Regions from separate parts of the Sphingomonas sp. RB1R13 genome, predicted to be linked through region 2. Evidence: predicted binding sites of a transcription regulator. Region 2 holds the regulator's gene; the other holds the start of a gene.
The links. The regulator LexA, encoded in region 2, represses DNA repair genes until DNA is damaged. The targets are predictions, from matches to a motif close to GTTCCNCNCTTGTTCT.
Positions count from the first base shown of each region.

Region 1: U1700_RS04045 (ImuA family protein) is a predicted target of LexA. The motif match lies at 3,929-3,944, and genes of this name have one in related genera.

Region 1 is NZ_JAXOJM010000001.1:852,607-859,422, reverse strand. Features, by position in the region: gene U1700_RS04075 (hypothetical protein) at 1-154, shown strand, start outside; gene U1700_RS04070 (4a-hydroxytetrahydrobiopterin dehydratase) at 139-399, shown strand; gene crcB (fluoride efflux transporter CrcB) at 376-732, opposite strand; gene U1700_RS04060 (DUF808 domain-containing protein) at 729-1,685, opposite strand; gene serS (serine--tRNA ligase) at 1,835-3,085, shown strand; gene U1700_RS04050 (alpha/beta fold hydrolase) at 3,082-3,810, shown strand; gene U1700_RS04045 (ImuA family protein) at 4,003-4,767, shown strand; gene U1700_RS04040 (Y-family DNA polymerase) at 4,676-6,331, shown strand; gene U1700_RS04035 (error-prone DNA polymerase) at 6,395-6,816, shown strand, end outside.
Region 2 is NZ_JAXOJM010000002.1:561,827-568,642, reverse strand. Features, by position in the region: gene U1700_RS08950 (citrate synthase) at 1-1,217, opposite strand, end outside; gene gltX (glutamate--tRNA ligase) at 1,214-2,638, opposite strand; gene U1700_RS08940 (ComEC/Rec2 family competence protein) at 2,712-4,772, shown strand; gene U1700_RS08935 (VOC family protein) at 4,780-5,136, opposite strand; gene lexA (transcriptional repressor LexA) at 5,139-5,792, opposite strand; gene U1700_RS08925 (anthranilate synthase component II) at 5,858-6,460, opposite strand; gene U1700_RS08920 (SurA N-terminal domain-containing protein) at 6,444-6,816, opposite strand, start outside.

The DNA of each region.
Region 1 (6,816 bases), on a different contig from region 2:
CGGGTTCGAGCGCAGCGCGGCGGGGCGGGCCTATCGCGCGGTGACCCCGCAAGTGATCACCGGGACGATGGCAGCGGTCGGCAAGATTGACTTCAAGGGCGAGGTGCGCGCGGCGTTCTGCAAGGAGAAGGGCAAATTATGTCCGGGGAAATGAGCGGTTGGGAGGAGCGCGACGGGGCGCTGTGGCGGAGCTTTACCTTCGCCGATTTTTCGGAGGCGTTCGGGTTTCTGACGCGGGTCGCCTTCGCGGCGGAGAAGGCCGATCACCACCCCGAGTTTACCAGCGTGTGGAACCGGGTCGACTTCAGGCTGACGAGCCATGATGCGGGCGGGGTCACGCCGAGGGATCATGCGCTGGCGGCGGTGATCAGCGGGTTAGCGGGTGAGAGCGAAGCCTAGGGCTACTGCGACCAAACTGACGATGACCGACACCGCGACATAGGCGGCGGCGTGGGCCGGGCTGGTGCGGTATAGGGTCAGCGCGTCAAGCCCGAAGGCGGAGAAGGTGGTGAAGCCGCCGAGAATGCCGGTGAGAAGGAACAGTTTTGCGCTCTCGCTGCCGCCATTGCGGGTGAACCAGCCAGCGAGCAGCCCCATGATCAGGCAACCCAGGATGTTGACCCCGAGCGTGGCGAACGGCGGGGCGTAGCCGGCGAGGATCGTCGCGCGCCCGGCGGCGTAGCGGAGCAGCGCGCCGAGGCCGCCACCGAGGAAGACGAGAAGCGGGTTCATGGCATCGCCTTGGCTGCGACCGGCTTGTTGCGCTTTGCGAGGTGGAGGGCTGCCACGATCAGCCCGCCGACGAGCAAACCGGCGATTGCGCCGCCGATGGCATTGAACAGCCATTCGAACGCCCCGACGGCCACCCCGATTGCCTGCGCGGCATGGCGCGCGCCATCGTGGACGAGGCGCGGGATGGTGGTGGCGCCAAGCTCGTCGAGCCCGTGCAGCAAGATCTGCCCGCCGACCCACAACATGGCGGCGGTGCCGATGACCGACAGCGCGGCGAGAAGTTTGGGGACACCGCGGACGAGGCCCCTGCCGACCGACTGTGCCAGCCGCGACGCGCGCCGCGCGAGGTGGAGGCCAATGTCGTCGAGCTTCACGATCAGCCCGACCGCACCATAGACGCCGACGGTGATCGCGATCGCGACGACGGCGAGCGCGAAGCCCTGCATGACGAGGCCATTGCCCTCGAGCGTGCCGAGCGCAATCGCCATAATCTCCGCCGAGAGAATGAAATCGGTGCGGATCGCGCCCGCGACCTGGCGCTTTTCGAGCTCTTCGGGGGTGTCGCACTCGGCCAGTTCGGCTTCTTCATGATGATCGCCGCTGAGCTTTTCCCAGATTTTCTCGGTGCCTTCATAGGCGAGATAGGCGCCGCCGATCATCAGCAGCGGGGTGATCGCCCACGGCGCAAAGGCGGCCAGCAGCATCGCGGTGGGGAGCAGGATGAGCAGCTTGTTCCGCAGGCTGCCGATGGCGATCTTGAGGATGATCGGCAACTCGCGCTCGGGGGCGAGGCCGACGACATAGTTGGGGGTGACGGCGGTGTCGTCGATGACGACCCCAGCCGCCTTGGCGCCGGCCTTGGCGGTCGCGGCGCCAATGTCGTCGAGCGACGCGGCGGCGAGCTTGGTGAGGGTTGCGACGTCGTCGAGCAGCGCGATGAGACCGGAGGACATGGGGGGCAGATAGGGGGAGTGGTTCGTCATTGCGAGCGAAAGCGAAGCAATCCCGCAGTTCAACTAGGACTGGGTTGCTTCGCTGCGCTCGCAATGACGGGGTGTTGCGGAAAATGCGACTTTCGCGCAGGGCACTGGCCATGTTGAGCATGGATTATATCAAGCGCGAGCGGGCGCAGGTCGAGCGGGCGGTTCGGGACAAGGGGGTCTCGGTCGACCTCGATGCGCTGCTGCGTTTTGAGGAGGAGGTGCGCGGGGCCAAGACCGAGATCGATGTGCTTCGGGCGGAGCGCAATGCGATCAGCGCGAGCTTCAAGGATGCCGCGCCAGGGGACAGGGCGGCGCTGGGCGCGCGGGCCAAGGAAGCGGGCGCGCGGGCGAGTGCGATCGAGGAAGGGATTGGGGCAAAGGAGGCCGCGCTTCGGGGCATGATGCTGCGGCTGCCCGGGATCCCGTGGGAGGGGGCGCCGGTCGGGCCTGACGAGGACAGCAATGTCGTCATTCGAACCGAGGGAGTGCTGCCGACGTTCGACTTCGAACCGCTCGATCATGTCGCGCTGATCGAGCAGAATGATTGGGCCGAGCTGGCGCGGATTGTCCAGGTGTCGGGATCGCGGATGTATTGCCTCAAGGGGCGATTGGCGCTGCTCGAGACGATGCTGATGGGCTGGACGTTGCAGCAGGTCGCGGCAGCGGGGTTCACGCCGATCACCGTGCCGTCGCTGGCCAAATATTCGGCGTTCGTGGGGACGGGGCATTTCCCGGGGCATGAGGACGAGGCTTATGCCGTTCCGGCCGATGACCTGTACCTGGCGGGGACGGGGGAGATTGCGCTGACGTCGCTGCATTCGGGCGAGATACTGGATGGGGCGTCGCTGCCGATCGCCTATGCCGGGCTGTCGCCCTGTTTCCGGCGCGAGGCGGGGAGCGCGGGGCGCGATGTGCGCGGGCTGCTGCGGGTCCACCAGTTCCTGAAGGTCGAAGCCTATGTCATTTGCGAGAATGACGAAGCGGTGTCCGCGGCATGGCACGCCAAATTGCTGGGGCTGGCCGAGCATTTGCTGCGCGAATTGGAGATCCCCTATCAGGTGGTCGAGACATCGACCGGGGACATGGGGCTGGGCAAGTATCGGATGAACGACATCGAAAGCTGGGTGCCGAGCCTGGGCAAGTATCGCGAGACGCACAGTTGCTCGACGCTGCACGAGTGGCAGGCGCGGCGGGCGAATCTGCGGTATCGGGATGCCGAGGGGAAGGTGCGGTTTGCGCACACGCTCAACAATACCGCGCTGGCGAGCCCGCGCATTTTGGTGCCGCTGCTGGAAAATCACCAGATGGCCGATGGGCGGGTGCGGTTGCCCAAAGCGCTGCAGGCGATGATGGGGTCGGAGTTTCTTTGAGCGACGGGGCCGACGAGACAAACCCGCTTGATCCCGACGATCGGGCCCCCTCGGGCTGGCTGCGGTTCGGGGAGATTGCGTGGCATTTGCCGCGGCTGGTGGCGGGGCTTGGGCCGCTCGGGCCGAGGGGTCCGGAGCATGGGCCGCCGGCGCTGGTGCTGCCCGGGTTCCTGGCCGACGACCGCACGACGATGGAGCTTCGCCGGGCGCTGTCGCGGGGCGGGTGGCGGACCTATCCGTGGGAGCTGGGGACCAACAAGGGGGCGAAGGCCGACACGCTCGACAAGCTCGGGCGGCGGCTCGATGCGGTCCATGATCCGCGCAAGGTGCTGCTGGTCGGGTGGAGCCTGGGCGGGCTGTTCGCGCGCGAACTGGCGCGGACCCATCCCGACAAGGTGCGTGGCGTGGTGACGCTGGGGTCGCCGTTCTCGGGGGATTTGCGGACCAATACCAATGTCCGGCGGCTGTATGAATGGGTCGCGGGGCATCCGGTCGACCAGCCGCCCTTCCCCCGGATCACCGACAAGCCGCCGGTGCCGACGCTGGCTTTGTGGTCGCGGCGTGACGGGATCGTGTCGGTGCGATCGGCGCGGGGCCTTGCGGGGGAGGCGGACAAGGCGGTCGAGATCGACACCAGCCACATGGGGTTCGCGGTGTCGCGCCCGGTGCTCGAGCGGGTGGTGAAGGAGATTGCGGTGTTTCTGGAGGAGGTCGAGGGGAAGTAGCGACGGATGCGGGGACGTTTCCCGTTTCGCTTCGCTCGCGCTCCATCCCCTCCATTCCCCGAACAGGTTCGGGGAGGATTTTTAGGCCGTTGACTCCCTCCCCCTGACTCGCGGTACAAGAACAAAAGTAGAACATAGCGATGCGAGTCGATGGCGGCAGGATTTTCCCTGGTCGCTGGCGAAGGCAGTCTCATGCCGTCCGTGGGGACCACGGGCGGGGGGCGGAGCTTTGCGCCGGTTGGCGATGCGCCTCCTGATCGGGGGCAATGGAGCCTGCTGTCCGCGCTCCCCCGGCCCGAGGTTGCGACCCTGTCCGAGCTGTTCGTTGGCGGCGCTCGTAATGGCGGCGCGCGCGATGGCGGGGCGACGGGGTTCCTGCTGGCGCAACTGGGCCGGGCGCTGGCGGGGCGCGGGGGGCCGTTGCTGTGGGTGCAGGAGCGGATGGCGATCGTCGAGGGGGGACGGATCTATCCCCCGGGGATCAATGTCGCGGCGCTGATCCATGTCGAGGCGAAGGATGCGCGCGCGGCGCTGTGGGCGATGGAGGAGGGCTTACGATGTGCAGCGTTGGGCGGCGTGATCGGCGAGCTGTGGGGGGACCCGCGCGCGCTCGATTTCACCGCGTCCCGGCGGCTGGCGGTGGCGGCCGAGCGATCGGGGGTGCCGGCGTGGCTGGTGCGATTGGGGGGCAGTGCGAATTTGAGCGGGGCGCGGATGCGGTGGCGCGTGGGAAGCGCGCCGTCGGGGGAGAATGTGCTCGACCCAAGGGCGCCGGGGGCGGCGGCGTGGGACGCCGAGCTGTTCCGCGCGCGGGGAGTGGCGCCGGGGCGATGGGTGGTTAGCGATGAGCGCGGAGAAGCAAAAGGTGGAGCGGAGAATCCTGTCGGTATGGCTGCCGCGGCTGGCGATCGAGCGGTGGATGAAGGGCGCGAACAATGGGGGCGAAAGTGCGCCTGAGGTGGCGGTGGCGTTAGTGATCGAGGGGCCGCATGGGCAGATCATCTCGGCGGTGACCGATGCGGCGCGCGCGGGCGGGGCCAGGATCGGTGCGCGGCTGACCGATGCGCGCGCGCTGGAGCCGGGGCTGGTCGCGGTGGCGGCGGACGTGGCGGGGGATGCCGCATTGCTGGTGCGGCTGGCGCGCTGGGCGGGGCGCTGGTCGCCGCTGGTCGAGGTCGACGGGGCGGACGGAATCCGGATGGACGTGTCGGGGGTGGCGCATTTGTTCGGGGGCGAGGCGGGGCTGGTGGCGGATGTCGAGGGACGGTTTGCGAAGGCCGGGGTGACGGCGAGGTGCGCGGTGGCGGGGACGGCGGGGGCGGCGTGGGCGCTGGCGCGATATGCCTCTCCCGTGGGAGACGAAGGGGCCCGATCGACGCAGTCGAGTGGGAGGGTGAGGTCGGCGCGTCATCCTCACCCTTCCGCAGCCGTTGGCTGCTCCCTCCCTCTCCCAAGGGAGAGGGAAAGATTGTTTCCGCTGCCGGTGGCGGCGCTCAGACTTTCGGCGGCGGCTAACCATACGCTTAATCGGCTTGGATTGAAGACGATCGGGGCGCTGGTCGGGGTGCCGCGGCGGAGCCTGGCGCGGCGGTTTCGGGAGGCGGACAATCCGCTCGATGCGCTCGACCGGCTGATGGGGCGGACGCCCGAGCCGCTGACCGGGCTGGCCGACGAACCGCCGCCGCGCGCCGTGCTGCGGCTGGCCGAGCCGGTGGCCGACCCGGGGATATTGGCGAGCGCCTTGGCGCGGCTGGCGGATCCGCTGGCCGAGCAGCTGGCGGCGCGGCGGCTGGGGGCGCGGCGCGTGGCGCTGGTGGCGTGGCGGGTCGATGGCGAGGTGCGCGAGGTCGAGGCCGAGACATCGCTGCCGACGCGCGAGGCGGGGCACATTGTGCGGCTGCTGGCGGAAAAGGTGGCGGTGATCGACCCGGGCTATGGAATCGATGCGTTCGCGCTCGAGGCGCGGTGGTGCGAGCCGCTGGCGGCGGGGCAGGACGCGCTGATCGGCGAGCCGCCACGCGAGCTGGAACTGGCGCGGCTGATCGACCGGCTGGTGGTGCGGCTGGGCGCGATGCGGGTGCGGCGGCCGGCGGCGCGCGAGAGCCATGTGCCCGAGCGGGCGAGCGAGTGGGTGAGCGGGATTGATTCGTCATTGCGAGCGAAGCGAAGCAACCCAGCGGACCAAGGCCTGGATTGCTTCGCTTCGCTCGCAATGACGGGAGGGAGGAATGGCCCTGCGCGGCTGCTCGACCATCCTGAAGCGATCGGGGTGGTGTATGCGACGCCCGAGGGGGTGCCGCGGCGGTTTACGTGGCGGCGCGGCGTGCATGACATCGCGCGGGTCGAGGGGCCCGAGCGGATCGCGCCCGAGTGGTGGCGCGAGCCCCGGGGCACGCGGCTGCGCGATTATTACCGGGTCGAGGATGGTGCGGGGCGGCGATACTGGATCTTCCGCGAAGGGGTGATCGGCGACGGGCGCGGGGGCGCGCCGATGTGGTTTATGCACGGGTTGTTCGGGTGATGCGGCAATCGGACAGGGCGATCAGTGCCTGAATATACGGGCTTTGCGCGGCGCAAGCTGGTGATGGACGATGACGCGCCGCTGCCGGTCATCGCGCGGGCGGACTATGTCGAGCTGGGGGTGACGACGCCGTTTTCGTTCCTGCGCGGGGCGTCGGATGCGATCGAGCTGGTGCTGACGGCGCTCGACCTGGGGATGGATTCGCTGGGGGTGGCCGATCGCAACACGCTGGCGGGGGTGGTGCGGCTGCACAGCGCGGCCAAGGGAGCGGGATTGCGCCCGCTGATCGGGTGCCGGGTGGAGCCGGTGGATGCGCCGGCGCTGCTGGCTTACCCGCGGGATCGCGAGGCCTATGGGCGACTGTCGCGGATGTTGTCGCTCGGCAAGATGCGCAGCGCCAAGGCCGAGTGCGACCTGCTGCTGAGCGAGGTCGCGATGCACTCGGAAGGGATCGCGTTCATTGCGCTTCCGGGGGAGGATTTGCC
Region 2 (6,816 bases):
ATCTTTTGCTCGGGGTCCGATATCATCTCGTTCCATTGCGCAACCCAGCCGACGGTGCGGGCCAGGGCGAACAAGGCGGTGAACATCTCGGTCGGGAAACCGATCGCGTTGAGGATCACACCCGAATAGAAATCGACATTGGGATAGAGTTTCTTCTCGATGAAATAGGGGTCGTTGAGCGCGATATGCTCAAGCTCCTTGGCAACGTCGAGCACCGGATCGGTAATGTTAAGTTCTTTCAGCACCTCGTCGGCAGTCGCCTTCATCACCTTCGCGCGCGGGTCGAAATTCTTGTAGACACGGTGGCCGAAGCCCATCAGGCGGAACGGATCGTTCTTGTCCTTTGCCCGCGCGATGTACTCGGGAATTCGCTTCACGTCGCCAATCTCGCGCAACATGTTGAGCGCAGCCTCGTTGGCCCCGCCATGCGCGGGTCCCCACAGGCAGGCGATGCCCGCCGCCATGCAGGCAAACGGGTTCGCACCCGACGATCCCGCCAGCCGGACAGTCGAGGTCGAGGCGTTTTGCTCATGATCGGCATGGAGGATGAAGATCTTGTCCATCGCCGCTTCGATGATCGGATTGACCTCATAGGGTTCGGCCGGGACGCCAAAGGTCATGCGCAGGAAGTTGCCGGTGTAGGACAAGTCGTTTTGCGGATAGAGAAACGGCTGTCCGACCGAATATTTATGCGCCATCGCGACTAGGGTCGGCATCTTGGCGATCAGCCGGTGCGACGCGATCATGCGCTGCTTGGGATCGGTGATGTCGGTCGAGTCATGATAGAATGACGACAGCGCGCCAACCACCCCGCACAGGATCGCCATCGGATGTGCATCGCGGCGGAAGCCACGGTAGAAAGTCGACAATTGCTCGTGGACCATGGTGTGGCGGGAGATTGTCCAGCTGAAGTCCTTGAGTTCGGTCGCACTCGGCAAGTCGCCGTGAAGCAGCAGATAGCTGACTTCCATGAAGCTCGACTGCTCAGCCAGCTGGTCGATCGGATAGCCGCGATGGAGCAATATCCCGGCATCGCCATCGATGTAGGTGATCGCACTCTGGCATGATGCCGTCGAGGTAAAACCCGGATCGTAGGTGAACATGCCGGTGTCGGCATAGAATTTGCGGATATCGACGACTTCCGGGCCCACCGTGCCGGGCAGGGTAGTGTAGGCTTTTTCACTGCTACCGGTCTTGATGGTGGTCGGCTCGGTCATTCGGTCGGCTCCAACTGGTCGTTGATGCGGTCAATGCTTTCGCCCTGCCCGAGGTGCAAGAGGACGTCAAAGATTCCGGGTGAGGTCGTGCGCCCCGTGAGCGCAGCGCGCAGCGGTTGGGCGATCTTCCCCAGTTTTTGGCCGGTCTCTTCGGCGACGGCGCGAACCGCTCCTTCAATGGTTTCAAGGCTCCAGTCGGGTAGCGCGGCGAAGGCTTTACTCGTGATGGCCAGTAAACCCCGCGATTCGCCCGTCAGCAGGGCGACGGCGGCAGGCTCGATCGTCAGCGGTCGTTGTTCGAACAGGAAGCGAGCACCATCGGCCAAGCCATTGAGATCATGCGCCCGGGCCTTGAGCTCGGGCATGGCGGCGACGAGCCGTTCGCGCCCCGCTGCGTCAGTTCCGAGGGCTGGTGCAACCAACTCGGCGAGGCGACGGTCGTCGGCGTGGCGGATGTAGTGGCCGTTGACGCTTTCCAGCTTTTTCCAGTCCATCCGCGCCGGGCCCTTGCCGACATGATCGAGGTCGAACCACTCCACTGCCTGATCGCGGGTGAAGATTTCGTCGTCGCCATGACCCCACCCAAGCCGCAGCAGATAATTGACGAGCGCCTCCGGCAGTATCCCCAGCTCGTCGCGATAGGCATCGACCCCCAGCGCGCCGTGCCGCTTCGACAGCTTGGCGCCATCGGGTCCGTGGATAAGCGGAATGTGGGCATAGGCGGGTTCCTCCCATCCCATCGCGCGAACGATCGTTAACTGCCTAAAGGCATTGTTCAAATGGTCATCACCGCGGATCACGTGACTCACCGCCATGTCGGAATCGTCGACCACCACTGCCAACATGTAGGTCGGCGACCCGTCAGAGCGCAGCAGGACCATGTCGTCGAGCTCGGCGTTGGCAACGGTCACCCGGCCCTGAACGAGGTCCTCGATTACTGTCTCGCCATCGGTCGGCGCCTTGATCCGCACCACGAACGGGCGGCCATCGGCGGGGGCGTCGCGCTCGCGCCACTCGCTTACCAAGCGGAACGGGCGCTTTTCGGCCTGTGCCGTCGCGCGCCGTTCGGCGAGTTCTTCGGACGTCAGATAGCAGCGATAGGCCTGCCCCTTGGCGAGCAATTCCTCGGCTACATCGGCATGACGTCCGGCGCGGTCGAACTGGAACACCGGAGGCTCGTCGCCGCCGATCTCGAGCCAGTCGAGCCCGTCGATGATCGCGTTGATCGCTGGCTGGGTCGATCGAGCGCGGTCAGTGTCTTCGATTCTGAGCAGGTAGCGCCCGCCATGGTGCCGCGCGAACAGCCAGTTGAACAAGGCAGTGCGGGCGCCGCCGATATGAAGAAAACCGGTTGGCGATGGCGCGAACCGTGTAACTACTGGCCTTGCGGTCAAGCGGCCGATCCTTTGTCTTGGGGGCATCATGGAGTGGGCGAGCGCCCGTAGCATAGCAGGTTCCCCGCTGCCACTGGCAGCGTTGCACATCCGCGGGCAAATGGCGCGCGTCCATGGCGGGCTGGAGCTGTTCCTCGAGCGCCAGCGCAACCAGCTGCCATTGTGGGCGGCGGTCGCGCTGGGACTCGGCGTTGGGCTGTGGTTCTGGCTGGCTGGCCCAATCCAGTGGGAAGCCTTGCTGTGCATCGCCGCTGCCGCGCTGCTCGCCGGGTTACTGGTTGTACCCGGCCGTAGCGGGATGGTGCTGGCCTGGCTCGGCGCGCTGATTGCACTCGGCGTCGGGTTGGCGTGGACGCGCTCGGCGACGGTCGCCGCGCCGCGCATCGATCGCCCGGTCATCGCCAGTTTTGCCGCGACCGTGACCAAGGTTGAGCCGCGCGTCGCCGACGGCAAGCTGCGCCTTACACTCGCCCCGGCAGACGCCAAATTGCCACCTCTGGTCCGCGTGACCCTCGACCTCGACCAAGCGCCGTCCGGCCTCAACAGCGGCGTCACGGTGCAGCTTCGCGCGCGCCTCGCGCCCCCGCCACCGATGGCCCTCCCCGGGGGGCACGATTTCGCCCGCGACGCCTGGTTCAACGGGCTCGGCGCGGTCGGCAAGTCGCTTGGGGAGGTCGTCGTAACCCGTTCGGCGCCGCTTTCGGGGCTCGATGGGCTACGCAGCCGGCTCGACGCGCATATCCAGGCCTCGCTCCCGGGCCCCTCGGGAAGCGTAGCCACTGCTTTTGCCACCGGCAATCAGAACGCCATCTCCAAGCTCGACGCTGACGCCATGCGCCGCTCGGGGCTTGCCCATCTCCTGTCGGTCAGCGGGCTGCACATCGCCGCAGTGGTCGCGGCGACGATGTTCCTGTCGCTGCGCCTGCTCGCGCTGAGCGAAGTGCTGGCACTTCGGTTCAACCTGATGCTGGTATCCGCCGCGGCCGCGGCCGCAGCCGGGATCGGCTACACGCTGCTGACGGGTGCGCAGGTCCCGACGGTTCGCAGCTGCGTAGCGGCGTTGCTCGTCCTCGCGGGGATGGCGCTGGGGAGAGAAGCGATGAGCCTGCGCCTGGTTGCGACCGGCGCCGTGATCGTCATGCTGTTCGTCCCCGAGGCGGTCGTGGGGCCGAGTTTCCAGATGAGCTTCGCGTCGGTGGCGACGATCATCGCGCTCCACGAGTTCAGCCCGGTCAAACGCTTCCTCGCGGCGCGGGAGGAGCATCCGCTCCAGCGTCTCGGGCGGCGGATATCGTCATTGCTGCTGTCCGGGCTGGCGGTCGAATTCGCGCTTATGCCGTTCGCTCTGTATCATTTTCATCGCGCCGGATTCTACGGGGTGATCGCCAATCTCGTGGCGATCCCGCTGACAACTTTTGTGTCGATGCCGCTCGAGGCCGCAGCGCTAGCGCTTGACGCGGTCGGGCTTGGGCACCCGTTGTGGGTCGCGACGGGCTGGTCGCTCGATGCCCTGCTGTGGATCGCGCACCGTGTCGCGGGATTGCCTGGTGCGGTCGCGATGCTGCCGACAATGCCGACCGCAGCGTTCGTGGCGATGGTGCTGGGCGGACTTTGGTGTTGCCTGTGGCGGGGCAGGGTACGGGCATGGGGGCTTGCGCCGCTGGCCGCCGGTGCCCTGGCCGCGATCAGCGTCGCGACGCCCGACTTGCTGGTCAGCGGCGACGGTCGCCATGTCGCGGTCATCGGTCCCGACGGCGCGCCGCAGATGCTGCGCGAACGTGCTGGTGATTTTACCCGCAGCCTGTTCGCCGAAAGTGCCGGCTTCGACGGAGAGACGGGCTGGATCGAGGACGATCGTTCGTCACGCTGCAATGACGACGCCTGCGCCTTTTCGATCGAGCGAGACGGCCGCCGATTCGACATCCTCGCCTTCCGCTCGGCCTATCTTGCACCTTGGGCCGATACAGTTGCCGCCTGTGCCCGCGCCGACATCGTTGTCGCCGAGCGCCGCCTGCCGCGCGGCTGCACCCCGCGCTGGCTCAAGCTGGACCGAGATTCGCTTGGCCAGAGCGGTGGCCTGTCGCTTGTCCTTGGCGCGGAACCACAGGTCGAGAGCGTCGCTGACCGCGTCGGGCAGCATCCATGGTCGGGGGTTCGCTAGCGAGAGCCTAGCGCGTGCTCCACACCGCGAGCTCATTGCCCGACGGATCGATGAAGTGAAATCGCCGCCCGCCCGGAAAAGCAAAGATCGGTCGGGCAATGATTCCGCCTGAATCCGCCACGGCGTCGAACGCCTTGTCGAGATCCTCGACCCGAACCACCGGAAGCGGTGCCGACAGCGCGTCGTCATGCTGGCCGTTGAGCCCGACATCGACCGTGCCGCCTTCGGTCGCCGAATAGTCGGGGCCGTAATCGGCAAAGCGCCAACCGAACGCCTTGGTGTAGAAGGCGCGGGTCAGTTCATGCGCCGTCAGGCTGGGCAGCTCGACATAATCGATGCGAATTCCCGCCGGTTCGTCGCCCATCCTCAGTAGCGCCGGATCAGGCCCGCCAGCCGGCCCTGGATCTGGACCTGCTCGGGACGATAACGCTGGGCTTGATAATGTCGATTGGCCGGATCGAGGCGGATCATCTGGCCTTCACGGCGGAATGTCTTGAGCGTTGCCTCGGCGGCATCGATCAGGGCCACGACAATCTCCCCCTCGCGCGCCGTGTCAACCTTTCGGATGAGCGCATAGTCGCCGTCGAGTATGCCTTCCTCGACCATCGAATCGCCTGACACTTCGAGCGCATAATGTTCGCCCGGCCCGAGCAGTGCGGCGGGCACTGCGAACGCTTCGGTACCCTGCAAGGCCTCGATCGGCGTTCCCGCCGCAATCCGGCCGTGCATTGGAATTTCGATAAGGTCATTCGCCGCTGCGCGGATCCGCGTTGGCGCAACGATCGGCGCGGGCTTCGCGACCGCGAGATCGGGCATCTTCAAAATTTCGAGCGCGCGCGCACGATTAGGCAACCGACGGATGAATTGCCGTTCCTCGAGCGCCGAAATCAGCCGGTGAACTCCCGACTTCGACTTTAGCTCAAGTGCCTCGCGCATCTCGTCGAAGCTCGGGCTGATCCCGGTCTCGCCCAGGCGATGATTGATGAAGCTGAGAAGTTCATGCTGCTTGGCGGTGAGCATGGGCGCGTCCTCTAAGGTTCCAGTAAGAACAGATACGGAACGTGTAGGCAACGTCGCCGACCGCGTCAAGCGCCCTTTTCAGCCACGCCGACAAACGCCCCGACGAGCGCCGGACCATATTCGCTGGCAATGCTTTCGGGGTGGAACTGAAGCCCGTGTATTGGCGCCGTATGATGGCTGAAGCCCATGATCGTGCCATCGTCGCTCCACGCGTTTGCAGTAAATTCGCGGGGCAGAATATCGACCGCCAGGCTGTGGTAGCGCGTGGCATTGAACCGCGCTGGAAGTCCCGCAAACAATCCCGCGCCGTGGTGATTGACCGCGTTGCTCATGCCATGAACCGGGCGAACCCGGCGGATCGTTCCGCCACCGCTTAGGGCGATCGCCTGGTGGCCGAGGCATATGCCGAGCAGCGGACGCCCGGCGCTGATGCAGGCGGCAGCGATGGCGATGGCGGTCGGCGCGTCCCGCGGATGGCCTGGACCTGGGGACAAGATGATGCCGTCGACATCGTCGGCCATTGCGTCGCCGACGCTGATCTCGCTTGCACGCACGACCCTGACCTGCGCCCCGGCGACGCGCAGCAGGTCGACCAGCATAAAGGTAAAGCTGTCGTCATAGTCGACCATCAACAGCCGGGCGGACATGCGCTTATTGCGCGGCCGCACCCGGGTTGACGAGCCGCTGGCGGGTCGCCGCAATCGCGCCCTCGTTGCGTACCACCCCGACCTTGGCCTGGACCGCTTTGAGGAACTGGTCAGCCAGTTCCTGCGACGCGCCTTCCTGGAACTGGCCCTGGACCTGCGCGATCAGCGCGGGCTGGTTGAGCGCATTGCCGGGGATGACCTTGACCGCGCGGATGACAGCAAAGGCATTGGCGTCAGGCATCGCGACCATCCGGCTGCGGCCCTGGGCGAGGCTAAACAGCATCTTGAGCGGCGGAAGGATTTGCGGCGGGGCCTGCTGAAGCTGGGCACGGCGGGCGTGGATCGGCGAGGCGGGAGGCAGCTTGACCCCGGCGGCG